Regions from separate parts of the Paraclostridium dentum genome, predicted to be linked through region 3. Evidence: riboswitches for the same ligand, from Rfam matches in the RefSeq annotation. Region 3 holds a riboswitch; each other region holds the start of a gene.
What was found. Region 3 has a riboswitch for cyclic di-GMP ahead of ACN6I1_RS09410 (SpaA isopeptide-forming pilin-related protein). Riboswitches for the same ligand answer to the same signal wherever they lie in the genome.

Region 1 (3,217 bases), 200 kb from region 3:
TTTTGTGTACTCGCTGAAACAAGCGACATTATAGATATTACTTGGTCTTGTTTTAAAGTTTGTCCAGGGCTTAACTCTACGTAAACAGCAGCTTTACCAGGTACTGTTTCATTCGCAAATACAGATTCTTCTCCTTGGGTTATATGAACTCTAGCACTTTGTACTTGAGGAAAAACTTTTATAGTTTTTTCAATTTCCCCTTGAATCATCCTTTGTTTTTTAATTTGGAATTCTTCATCTGTCATACCAAATGATGATCCCCCATCCATTAACTCAAATCCCTTAGATCCATTAGAAATATTACTTGATAATTCCATCCTAAGTTTATCTACGTCTCCCTTGGGTACTAAAATACTATCACCTTTTATTTTAGTTTCCACCTTTTTCGACTCTAGCTCTTTAGTTACCACCGTAGCATCATTAGAATCTAATCCTGAAAAAAGCACTGCATATTTATTTGATTTTGCATAATTAATTCCAAATATTCCTGCTACAACCAAAGTCACAATTGCAGTTGCAATTATTATTTTCTTTTTTTTAGGAAGCTCAATAAATTGATCTTTTTTTACGATCACAAAATCTTTTGTTTTTTGCGGAAATTCCTTTATATTCATTTAAAATTCTCCTTGCTATGAAGTTATAATTGGACTCTATTTAGCTCTTGATAAGCTTCATATATCTTGTTTCTAACCTCAATCATCAACTGCATTGACAATTGCGCTTCTTGAGCTGACAACATCACATCATGCATAGAGACATTTTCTCCTTTTATAAGGTCTTGAATTTTTTGATTTGATTGTACCTGCTTATCATTAACTTTATCTAATGCTTCTTTTATTACATCTCCAAAGTTATTTTCTTTTTCAACTTTTCCTGTGTTACTAGCTCCTGTAAGTAAGTTGTTATTTGTTGCTATATTGTTTATTGCATTTATAGTACTTATTCCACTCATAAACTACTCCTTTTACCTACCTATTTCTAAAGCTTTCGAAATCATACTTTTTTGTGCATTTAATGTATCTATATTTGATTCATAAGATCTAGATGCTGTCATTAAATCAGTCATCTCAACTAAAATATCTACATTTGGATACTCCACATAACCTTGAGCATCTGCATCTGGGTTATTTGGTTCGTATAATTTTCTTAGTGGAGACTTATCCTCCTCTATAGCTACTGATTTCACGCCTAGCATCCCTAATTTTTTATCATAATTTTCTTCAAATACAGGCACTTTTCGTTTATAAGCTCCGCCCTCAGGTGTCCTAGTTGTTTTCATATTAGCTATGTTTGATGAAACAACATCCATTCTTAATCGCTCTGCCGAAAGTGCACTTGCACTTATTCTCATTCCTGAAAAAATGCTCATTTACTTACCTCCCTGTTATTACACTTCTACTCATCCCTAGTTTTATATTCGTCAAAGTTATAAGTGCGTTATATTCAAGAGTTGTAGCCGCCTGGTTAACTTTTTCATTTTCTAAATCAATGTTATTACCATCTTCTCTGACTTTTGATGATGTATCTGTTTTTATCTCAGGCTTAGTATTTTTATCCATAGACTCTTTTAGTGTATTTTCAAACTCTACATATTTTCTCTTGTAATTTGGAGTATTAATATTTGCAATGTTATTAGCAATAACTCTACTTCTTAATTCTGTTGCATCTAATCCTGATTTTAGTAAATTGTAAACTTCCATTTTCCCCTCCAATGCTTAAAATGTTTTTTAGAATTAAAAAAAACTACTCTGAAAGAGTAGTTCATCACTTTTATAGAATATTATTACTAATTTTTTATTTGAAAAATTAAAACAAAACTAGAAAAGAAAATTAATAATAATCATAACTTCATTGTGAATTTTTACACAGATAGTCTTTATAAAAAAAGTGTATGTAAATTTTATGTATTTTAAAAATATACACACTTCACCAATATGCATTAACATGATTTTATAGATTTTCTTAAAATTTTTAGTATCTCTTTGCTTAATTTTACAATTTTAATATTAGCAATGATAACAAAAAGTTTTATTAACTCTTCGGTAACTGGCGAGCATAGCTTTTCAAAGCCTTAGCCCCTATAGTTTTGCGTAGCTAGATTTCCCTAGTTTTGCCCTTAAATATCATTTTTCGACTTACACTTACATTTTATACCAAAATATCACTTATTTCAAGCTTTTACTTTTATTTTGGATAATTCTAAATTTTAATTTTTTATTAACAGAATAATTCATTATTCTACATTAATTTGCAAAAGCTTCTCATTTAGTTTAATAATCGGCATTTTATTTGTAAACTGTATAGTTTTTTTAAAATTTCTAACTATTATATGTATTTATTTAATTCTTTTGTAATTTTTATAGCTCCTAGTTCACTCATATGATCAAAATCTATAAAATCAACTTCATCAAAAATATCTATTTTTGAAAAATCGACAAACTTAATATCATATAATTTATCTATTTCATTTATTATTGAATAAAATTCACGCTCATAGTTTGGACTCAATGAATTTTTATAATATGAAGTGTTTGGAAATACTACTATTATAGGTTCTACTTTGTTGTCTTTTAAAAACGTTAAAAATGATTTAAATATATCCTTATACTCTTTATATGTTTCTTTATATGTTTCAAGCTTGTTATGTTGATTTGCTCTTTCAGTTCCCAACCTTATTTTGTCATTCTCACTAATATCAGTCAATTTCACACCTCTAAGAGCACTATTCATCTCTCTTGTAAAGTTAGTATTGAAATATCCTTTATTATCTCTATATATTAAATCTTTAAAATAAAGATCTAACATATCTAAGTCAAATATATAATTAATACTATTGTTATCTATAACTTTTGAAATATTTAATAGTTCTACTTCTTCTACATTAGTTGCATTATGCTTATCTCTTAAAATTGGATAATATGTATTTTTAACTAAGTTTACTGAATACTCACTTCTTGATTTAGATAAATCATGATTTACTAAGTAATATCCAGCTCCAATAATACATTTTTTTATGTTGCTATTATTTTCTATTGATAACTTTGCTAATTTATAAGAATAATATAGATCTTGACTTGATAAAGCCAATTTTATTGATTTTATATCTAACAAGTCTTCAATAATACCTGTTAGTGGATAAGAATTTCCAACTACTATAGCTTCCACTTGGCTCTCTTTAGATTTTTCCAGTGATTTAGTTAAATAATTATAGTCATAA
Region 2 (3,217 bases), 310 kb from region 3:
AGCATCTTGAGAGGCCATCCATCCTATCATACCTCCAAGGTTATTATCATTTACATATTTTGTTTTTTCTGTTATTGATTTTACATTATCATATGTAAAAAGCTTTCCAGTACTTTCATCATAAAGATACGGTGCTTTTGCTGTATCATCCCAATATTCTTTTAGTCCTGGATACTTTGATTTTAATTTATCTAAACTTCTGTATGACCACACTCCGCCCATGCGTCCTCCATCTCCTGACGCTAATGGAGCTTCATTTATAGCTCCTCTTGATGGTGTCTGATCTGCATCTTTTGTAGTTATTGAAGCCTTGTTAAAAATTCCTGGCAAAGAATTGTTACTACCTTTTTCAACTTTATCCCAGCCCCTACTATAATAAGCTGCTCCTATTACAATTTTATCTTTTTCAGCTCCTTTATCTACTAGGTAATCAACAGTCTCATCTATCGATAAATTATTACCCTTTATAGGGTCACTTCCGTTTGGATAAAGCGCTGTTTGATGACCGCTATATTCATCCCATGCTCCCCTCATGTCATAGGTCATTATATTTGCAAAATCTACAATGTTAAAAAGATTTTCTACATCTATGCCTAAATCGACTTTGCTCTTAGGTGCAGGTATTGCTACAGATAGTTCATAATCTTTACTTAGTTTACTACTTTGTTTATCAAGTTCTGTTCTGAATTCTTGTAAAAGTTTTATATAATTTTCTTTATCTGCTTTAGTTGCATTAGGTGTTCCTTCATCATTTTTGTTGTCTACCAAATCAGGTTGCCTAACATCACATGGGTATTCCCAGTCAATATCTACAAAATCCATGTTTGTGTACTCAATAAATTTCAGTACATTTTTAACTAAATTTGCTCTTTTATCTGGATTTGCAGCTACTTCAGAAAAATCACCTGATTTTGACCATCCTCCAAGAGAGACTCCTATTTTTAAATTTGGATTTTTTGCTTTTAATTCTTGAAATGCACTTAATACACCAGCATTAGCAGCTCCCCATTGAACACCATCTTGACCTACAGGTGCTCCAACAGCAGCATCTTTATCTGTAAACTTTAAATTTCCACTTGAATCAAAATCTAAAAAAGCAAAATTCAAATGAGTTAATTTATCTGCTGGTATATCCTTTGGATAAAAGTTTTCCTGTCCTCCCCAAATTGACCAGTCTCCATAATATATAACATTTCTTTTTTGATTATGGCTAACTGTGTTTTTAGAATGATTCGCAGTTTGTTCTTGTGCACTTACAATTATGCTATCACTTGAATATAACCCTTGTGTTATAAGCATAGACATCATTATAGCTACTAGCACTTTACTTCTACGTTTCCTTAATCTTTTTAAATTTTTCATTCTTTCCCTCCAATTGGGCTATACTAGGTTAATCTTAATATAAAAACTAGACGCTTATAATCTCACACTCTTATGCATCTTATTAACCTTTGTTTTTTACTTAACAAAAAAAACCACTCCTAAAGAGTAGTTTAATGGTATAGTTAATAAGACATATAATAATGCCGTATAAAAACAAAAAGTATGTATACTCTTTGGCAACTGGCTGGCATAATATGTATAAACATACCTTAGCCCCTATAGCTTTGCGTCATTAGATTTCCCTAATTTTGCCTATTAAGTTTTTTTAAACAGATAATATTCACTATTTAGTGATTATTATCTGTTTAATTCACTGTAATTATAGCAGACATTTTTATGATGTACAACATAATTTTTATTATTTATTATTTGTTATTCTTATTTTTTCTTTTTTTAAGAATAAATATAGATAAACCTAAAATTAAAACTATTCCTAAAATAGATATTATCATTATATTTTGTACATTTGGAATTTTTGCTTTTACATGTATGTTTTCTAAGTTTGATAAGTTTAAATTCCAATTATAATTATAGATTCCATCTTTTTTTGAGTTTGAATTCGCATTCGATTCTACTAATTCTATAGGTGTATTTAAGTTAAAATTCAAATCAAATCCTGATCCAAATAAATTTAACATTCCTAGCTCTTCTTGACTCATGTTTTTGCTTATATAATCTTTTAATTTTATATTTATATCGTATGTGTTAGATAAAAAGCTATCTTCTTTTTTTACACTTACTAAATCTCCAAACTTTTCAATTCCCTTACTATTGTTTTGTTTTAAGTCAGCAATATTTCCTAAGTTTTCAGTTATTTTATATCCTGTTTTCCCTGATTCTTTTATTTTCTCAACATTATCGTAATTTGATTTTAATTCTTGCTCATTTATACCATCCATTAAATAATCACTACTTAAAATTTGTGCTGTAACACTTGCATTTCCTTTTTTATCTATATTAAGGGTTATATCTGAATTTACACATCCAGTTAGCATAAATATAGATACAATCATACATATAGAAATAAATATTTTTTTCATATGATTTCCTCCAAATATTAATTTATATAACTATATTAACATATTGTGTAAAAAAATATTTATTTCTACATATAAAGTTTATTATTTTGTCTTGAATTTTAAATTTAGATGAATAATTATTATTCCTGAACTTTTTTATTAAAATAAAAGTATAGCCTACTCAATGTAGACTATACTTAAAAAATTATCCTAAAAACATTTTTAAATCATCTTCAACATTTGTTATTCCACCTATGCCAAAGTTTTCAACTAATACTTTAGCTACATTTGGTGATAAAAACGCTGGTAATGTTGGTCCTAAGTGTATATTTTTTACCCCTAGGTATAATAGTGATAATAATACTATTACTGCTTTTTGTTCATACCATGCTATATTAAATGCTATTGGTAATTCGTTTATATCTTGTAATTCAAATACTTCTTTAAGTTTTAATGCAATAAGCGCTAATGAATATGAGTCATTACATTGTCCTGCATCTAATACTCTAGGTATTCCGTTTATATCTCCTAAGTTTAGCTTATTGTATTTATATTTTGCACATCCTGCAGTTAAAATCACTGTATCTTTTGGTAGTGCCTCTGCAAATTCTGTATAGTAGTTTCTTGATTTAGCTCTTCCGTCACATCCTGCCATAACGAAGAATTTCTTTATTGCTCCGCTTTTAACTGCATCTACTACTGCATCTGCTAATACAAATACTTGGTTATGCGCAAATCCTCCAATTATTTCTCCTCTTTCTATTTCTGTAGGAGGTTGACAGCTTTTAGCCTGTTCTATTATTTCCGAGAAGTCT
Region 3 (3,217 bases):
CCTTTTGTCTCTGTGTAACTTCTAAGTCATAATAAATTAAATAATGCTTATCTGTATTCCCTATATTAACAGTTAGCTTATTATTTTCAAATTTTATCTTATCTTTCATTTTATCTGTTACCCATTCAAAGTTATCAGAGATATCATATGTACCTACCATAATACTTCCATCTACTAATTTCATTCCATCTGGAATGTTATCTTCAATAATTGCATTTGTTACACTTTGATTATTAGGGTTTATATCAAGTGTATACTTAACCTTATTGTCATTAAGATTTACTATATTTATTGTATTTCCATTTTCATCTTTTGCTGTCTCATTTGTTCTACTATATTTAGTTAACATTTTACCATCGTCTTTAGGTTTTACTATTGCTTTTGATGATAACGTTTCATCATGTTTAATTAAATTAACAATATTATCATAGCGTTGCATATTTTGTCTTATTATAACGCTATAACTTACTCTATATTTGTTGTAAGTAGTTCCAAAATTTACATTAACTGAATTATTTTGAGTATTTATTTTGCTTTGAAAATCCCCTGTAACATCTTTCTCTGGTTGTCCATATTGTATTTCATAAACTTTTACAGAATCTTTTACTAACTCCATTCCTTCAGGAAGAGTGTCTTTTATATAAGCATTATACATATTTGCATATTTTTCATTTACATATACACTGTATTTAACTTTTTTTCCTATGACAGGATTGTTTATATTGTTTATTAATGTTCCATTTTCATAACCATCATATCCATCTGGATTGTCAACAGTTTTATAAACTTGTCTATCAGTTACAGTTGGTGGATCTACTGGTACTTTTTCATCTGGGGGAACTATTTCCACATCAATATATTGAACTGTCCCATTTAAATTAACTTCAACTCTTTGTGTTGTATTGGTTTCAACATCTTTAGCTGTAGCCTTTACACTCATGTATCCACCTATTGCATCATTTGCACCTTCACTAAACACAGCTGTAACAGTTGTGCCATCTACAGTTACATTTTTAAAATGTTCTGGCGGATATTTAGGCTGAATATTTTCAAACACATCAGGCAATTTAAATGTTATTGTATCTCCAGCTTTTATACTCCCTGGTCCATTTAACGCCTCATAATTTAGATTAAATTCAACTTGTTCCCCTGATTCCAATTTTGTCTTGCTACTCGTTAATGTCAGCTTAACATTATTGTTTTCAGCAAATACTGTCATCCCTGGAGATATAATGTTTAGTATTAAGTTCAATATTACAATCATACTAAGCATTCTATACTTTTTTTTCGTTCTCACAAAATCACCTCATCTTAATTTTTTATAAAAAAAAACTATACTTATAATTAATTTATAAATATAGCCGGTTGCACCACTGACTCCATATACCCCAGGTGCCCACATACAGGGTATACTTCTTTGTCTCTATTTTTTCAATTTTTATAACCCAAATAAAAAAGGCTATATTTATATTCAATAAATATAGCCGGTTGCACCACTAACTCCGTATATCCCAGGTGCCCACATACAGAATATACTTCTTCGTTTCTATTTTTTCAATTTTTATAACCCAAATAAAAAAGGCTATATTTATATTCAATAAATATAGCCGGTTGCACCACTAACTCCGTATATCCCAGGTGCCCACATACAGAACATACTTCTTCGTTTCTATTTTTTCAATTTTTATAACCCAAATAAAAAAGGCTATATTTATATTCAATAAATATAGCCGGTTGCACCACTAACTCCGTATATCCCAGGTGCCCACATACAGAATATACTTCTTCGTTTCTATTTTTTTAATTAACCTACGTAATTTTAGCATATTTTGACATTTTTTGCAATATTATATCTTATTATCTCTTCTTACTTTTACTAATTTTTTCTTTATATTTATTTGGTTATAGTCTTTCAAGAATTTCTCACCTTTATAATTTAATAAGTCAACATATGAATACAGATCATGAACTTCAATTACTCCTATATCTTCATTGGTTATTCCTTTTATATTGCTAAATGTCCCTACTATATCTATAATTCTTATTTTTTTCTTTTTACCCGCATTTAAATATATTCTTGTTACTTCACTGTGAATTTTTTCTTTATTATGTACTTTCCTTCTGTTTTTGAAAATTGCCGCTGATTTTTGTTCAAACTCATATTTGCCACTTTTTATTTTATCACTTGTTGTATCTTCTAAAACATCGATATCATACCCTATATATTCTTTTATTTCATCTATATATTTTTTATCTTTATCACTTACTATAGTCACTGCTTTCCCATATCGATCATGCCTTCCAGTCCTACCTATTCGATGCACATAATTCTCCTTATCCCTAGGAACATCATAATTTATTACTAAAGATATATCGTCTATGTGAATACCTCTGCTAGCTACATCTGTACTTACTAATACATTATATTTTCCATTTTTTAAATCTTTAATTGTGAATATTCTTTTATCTTGAGACATATCACCATGTAATTGTTCTACTAAAAACTTATCTTTTTTCATCTTTCTATATAATTCAGATACTCTATCTTTGGTGTTCAAGAATATGATTGTGGTTTCAGGTTTTAAAGTATATATAATATTTCTTAAAGTTTCATATCGATTTTCATCATTAGAGTACACCAAATTTTCTTCTATTTTATTTTTGAAAATGCAATTTTCATCAATAATAATTTGATTATATTTTCCCATATACATTTCGCATATATGGCTTATTTCTTTACCTATCGTAGCTGAAAATAATCCAGTAGTAGCCTTTGTAGGAATATTGTTAAATATAAATCTCATATCATCTACAAAACCTTTATTTAACATTTTATCAGCCTCATCTATAATAAAATATTCTAACTGTTTTAAACTTATTGTCCCTCTATTTATATGATCAATTATTCTTCCAGGAGTTGCTACCACTATATGTACTCTCTGCTTCAACTCAAAAATTTGCTCTTTTATTGGCTGTTTCCCAAATATAGCGCTACATCTGATTTTCTTTAACCTTCCTATATTTGAAATTTCATCTTTTACTTGAAGAGCCAATTCTCTTGTTGGGACTACTATTAATGCTTGTATGTTGTTATTTTCAATATTTATATTCTCACATATAGGAATTCCAAAACTAGCTGTTTTACCACTTCCGGTTCTTGATTTAACTACAATATTTTCTTTATTTAAAAGTTTTGGAACCACTTCTTCCTGAACTT
Region 4 (3,217 bases), 160 kb from region 3:
CGCTATTGTATGCTCTATCTGCAAATACCTCATTTGCAACCCTTAACCCTACATCTTTCCCAGCATCTATAATTGAGCTATTTGCAAGTCCAAGAAGAATTATATTTTTATCAACCTCATATACTGCTTGTGCTATAGATAAAGATATCTCATAATCTTTCGCTGCCATATTATAAAGAGCACCATGAGCTTTAACATGTTGTATATTTGCTCCATTTGAAATAACAAAAGAATTTAGTGCCCCTAATTGATATTTTACGTAAGCCTTAACTTCATCTTTACTAATTTTCATTTCTCTTCTTCCAAACCCTATAACATCCATAAACCCTGGATGAGCGCCTATTTGCACATTATTTTCCATAGCTAATTTTACAGTTTTATCCATTTGTATTGGATCGCCTGCATGAAATCCACAAGCTATATTTGCTGAGGTTATATGCTTTAAAACCTCCTCATCCATACCTATTTTATAACAACCAAAACTTTCTCCTAAATCACTATTTAAATCTACTTTATACAAATTCTATTCCCCCTATAAACATTTTTAATTTTTATTTATTGTCCTACTTAAATTTTATGAATAAAAAATAATGGTATGACTTAAATTAAGTCATACCATTATTTTTTTATTCATATTCTTACAAAGAAACAATTCCTCTGTTGTACGCATATATAGCGGCTTGCATTCTATCTTTTAAATTTAATTTCGAAAATATATTACTAGTGTGTTTTTTTACTGTATGTTCTGTTATATACAATTCTTTTGAAATTTCAATATTAGTTTTTCCTTTTGCTATACAAACTAATATCTCTTGTTCTCTTTTTGTAAGTGTTTCTATACATTCATTTTCACCTCTAGAGATATAGGTTTCAATTAAATCAGAATCATAATATTTTTTACCCTTAGATATTTGTTTTACAGCATATCCTATATCTTCTGAATCTATGTTTGCCAGTATATATCCGTCTATACCTATTTTCATAGATTTTGCAAATAAGCTTCTATCTTCATAAAAATCTAGTATCATAATCTTTGTCTTTGTAGTCAATTTTATATTTTTTAAATCATTAATATATCCTTCATTTGTCTTTTTTAAATCTAAGATAATTAAATCATAATTTTTTTTATGTATATCTGAATATAAATGACTTTCAATAACTTCACTTACACAACTTTCTTCTGATAATATTTGTACTATACCTTTTCTTATTATTAATGACTCAGAAATAACTATAACTTGCATATTTCCCCCCCATAAAATATCAAGCTATTTAGCCGGTTGCACTACTAGCTCAGTATATTTCAAAGTGCCCAAATACAAAATATACCTCTTAGCATCTAAACCACTTAAATTAATCAAAATTACTACTTTCGTTTAGCAATCATACTTATAGTATATATCTATATTGAGTATGCGTAATCATAAAATAGTTGTATTTGTAATGGTACTAAAGTATAATACAAGTTTTATTTTTCTACATTTTCCCTTGTTCAATTGCATAAATCATTATATCTTGTCTGTTTTTCAAATTTAACTTAGATAAAATACTACTAACATGTTTTTTTATTGTATATTCAGTTACATCTACTTCTTTTGCTATGCTTTTATTGCTTAATCCTTTAACTAAAAATTTCATTACTTGCTCTTCTTTTTTTGTTAGATTTTCAAAATTAGATACACATTCATTCTTAGAATTCCCCAATAAATCTGAATCAAAAAACTTCTTTCCATTAATTATCTTTTTTATTATATATTTAAAATCATCTTCATCTGATATATCTAATATGTATCCATCAATTCCAACTTTAAGTAAATCTAAAAATAAACTTTTATCTTTTTTTGTATCTAATATTATTATTTTTATATCTTTAAATTTTTTAATATCTTTCACTGCTTTTGTAATATAATTTTGTTGACTATTTGAATCTAGGAATAGTAATTCACTGTTCATTACATCTTCTATACTTATATCTTTTAAATTCGGTAAAGATTTTACATTCATATCATCAAAAATATTTTCAAATAAATGTGTAAGTGAATTTCTAAATAAAAAGCACTCTGAAACTACTAGAAAATTCATTTTTTCCCCCCCTAAAATAAACTTTTATCACTAAAAGTAATCTAATAATATATTAATTTATTAAAATTTAAAAATATATTATTAGATTAAAGTATATATTATCACCTTTAAGTATTATGACGGTACCTAAAAGTGTTATATAAAAGTCTAGAGATTAATTTAGATATCTGTTAACACATTATATAAGTTTAAAATAAAAAAAGATGTTTCAAACTTATATTTTGAAACATCTAATTATGATATATTTAACATTGAAATTATAGCTTCTTGTCTATTTTTAAACCCTAGCTTACAAAAAATATTACTTACATGCTTTTTAACTGTATACTCAGTTATATAAAGATTATTTGCAATTTCTTTATTATTAATTCCCTTTGCAATTTCTTGTAATACTTCATGTTCTCTTTTTGTGAGTAGATCCATATTAATTATATATTTATTTTGAACTATGTTTTCAATTAAATCCGATTCAAATACTTTTTTACCTCTTAATACTTTTTCTATATTATATATAAATTCATCCTTATCCTTTATATTAACTATATATCCATCTACATTGATTTGAACTAATTTTGTAAATATAAATTCACTTTTATTTCTGTCTAAAACAATTATCTTTGTGTCCTTTGAATATAACTTTATATACCTTATTAATTCTAAATCAATTTCTGTCTTATCTTCTATTTCTATAAATATCAATTCTGAATTTAACAGTTCTTCTTTAGTCAAATCTGATAATCTTTCTTTTAATATTATATTATCCATCTTTAAAATTTCTTTAAATACACGATATAAAGATTCTCTAGTTATAAATGACATTGATATAACTAGGTTTGCCATAATATATTTCCCTCCTTTTCCTTTAAACAATATCTTAAATTGCAAATTAGAAAAGCCGGTTGCGCTACTAGTTCCATATACTCCAAGCGCCCATATAAAGAGTATACTTCAACACCTCTTCCTACCTTATGTATTAATCTAACTAATTCTACCACAGTATACTTTTGTATACCATATTTTCTCTTCGCCATTTTACTACAAATTTTGTGCTATAATCAAAAATATTATTATCAAATTTATACCTAATAATCTCTCTGTTATTTTATCTTATTTTGTTTTTTTCTACTTATTTTAT

Region 1: another riboswitch for cyclic di-GMP. It lies ahead of flgB (flagellar basal body rod protein FlgB); the one in region 3 lies ahead of ACN6I1_RS09410 (SpaA isopeptide-forming pilin-related protein).
Region 2: another riboswitch for cyclic di-GMP. It lies ahead of ACN6I1_RS07975 (glycosyl hydrolase family 18 protein); the one in region 3 lies ahead of ACN6I1_RS09410 (SpaA isopeptide-forming pilin-related protein).
Region 4: another riboswitch for cyclic di-GMP. It lies ahead of ACN6I1_RS10235 (DNA-binding response regulator); the one in region 3 lies ahead of ACN6I1_RS09410 (SpaA isopeptide-forming pilin-related protein).

The regions. Positions count from the first base shown of each region.
Region 1 covers NZ_CP183813.1:2,264,830-2,268,046, forward strand. The annotation lists gene fliF (flagellar basal-body MS-ring/collar protein FliF) at 1-614, opposite strand, end outside; gene fliE (flagellar hook-basal body complex protein FliE) at 638-952, opposite strand; gene flgC (flagellar basal body rod protein FlgC) at 965-1,369, opposite strand; gene flgB (flagellar basal body rod protein FlgB) at 1,374-1,700, opposite strand; cyclic di-GMP riboswitch class I at 2,039-2,125, opposite strand; gene ACN6I1_RS10430 (hypothetical protein) at 2,326-3,217, opposite strand, start outside.
Region 2 covers NZ_CP183813.1:1,754,675-1,757,891, forward strand. The annotation lists gene ACN6I1_RS07975 (glycosyl hydrolase family 18 protein) at 1-1,362, opposite strand, end outside; cyclic di-GMP riboswitch class I at 1,556-1,646, opposite strand; gene ACN6I1_RS07980 (LPXTG cell wall anchor domain-containing protein) at 1,749-2,423, opposite strand; gene hcp (hydroxylamine reductase) at 2,608-3,217, opposite strand, start outside.
Region 3 covers NZ_CP183813.1:2,065,122-2,068,338, forward strand. The annotation lists gene ACN6I1_RS09410 (SpaA isopeptide-forming pilin-related protein) at 1-1,297, opposite strand, end outside; cyclic di-GMP riboswitch class II at 1,351-1,434, opposite strand; cyclic di-GMP riboswitch class II at 1,474-1,557, opposite strand; cyclic di-GMP riboswitch class II at 1,597-1,680, opposite strand; cyclic di-GMP riboswitch class II at 1,720-1,803, opposite strand; gene ACN6I1_RS09415 (DEAD/DEAH box helicase) at 1,848-3,217, opposite strand, start outside.
Region 4 covers NZ_CP183813.1:2,228,975-2,232,191, forward strand. The annotation lists gene ACN6I1_RS10230 (LamB/YcsF family protein) at 1-520, opposite strand, end outside; gene ACN6I1_RS10235 (DNA-binding response regulator) at 639-1,244, opposite strand; cyclic di-GMP riboswitch class II at 1,266-1,350, opposite strand; gene ACN6I1_RS10240 (response regulator transcription factor) at 1,477-2,082, opposite strand; gene ACN6I1_RS10245 (response regulator transcription factor) at 2,317-2,922, opposite strand; cyclic di-GMP riboswitch class II at 2,967-3,049, opposite strand; gene ACN6I1_RS10250 (glycosyltransferase family 2 protein) at 3,180-3,217, opposite strand, start outside.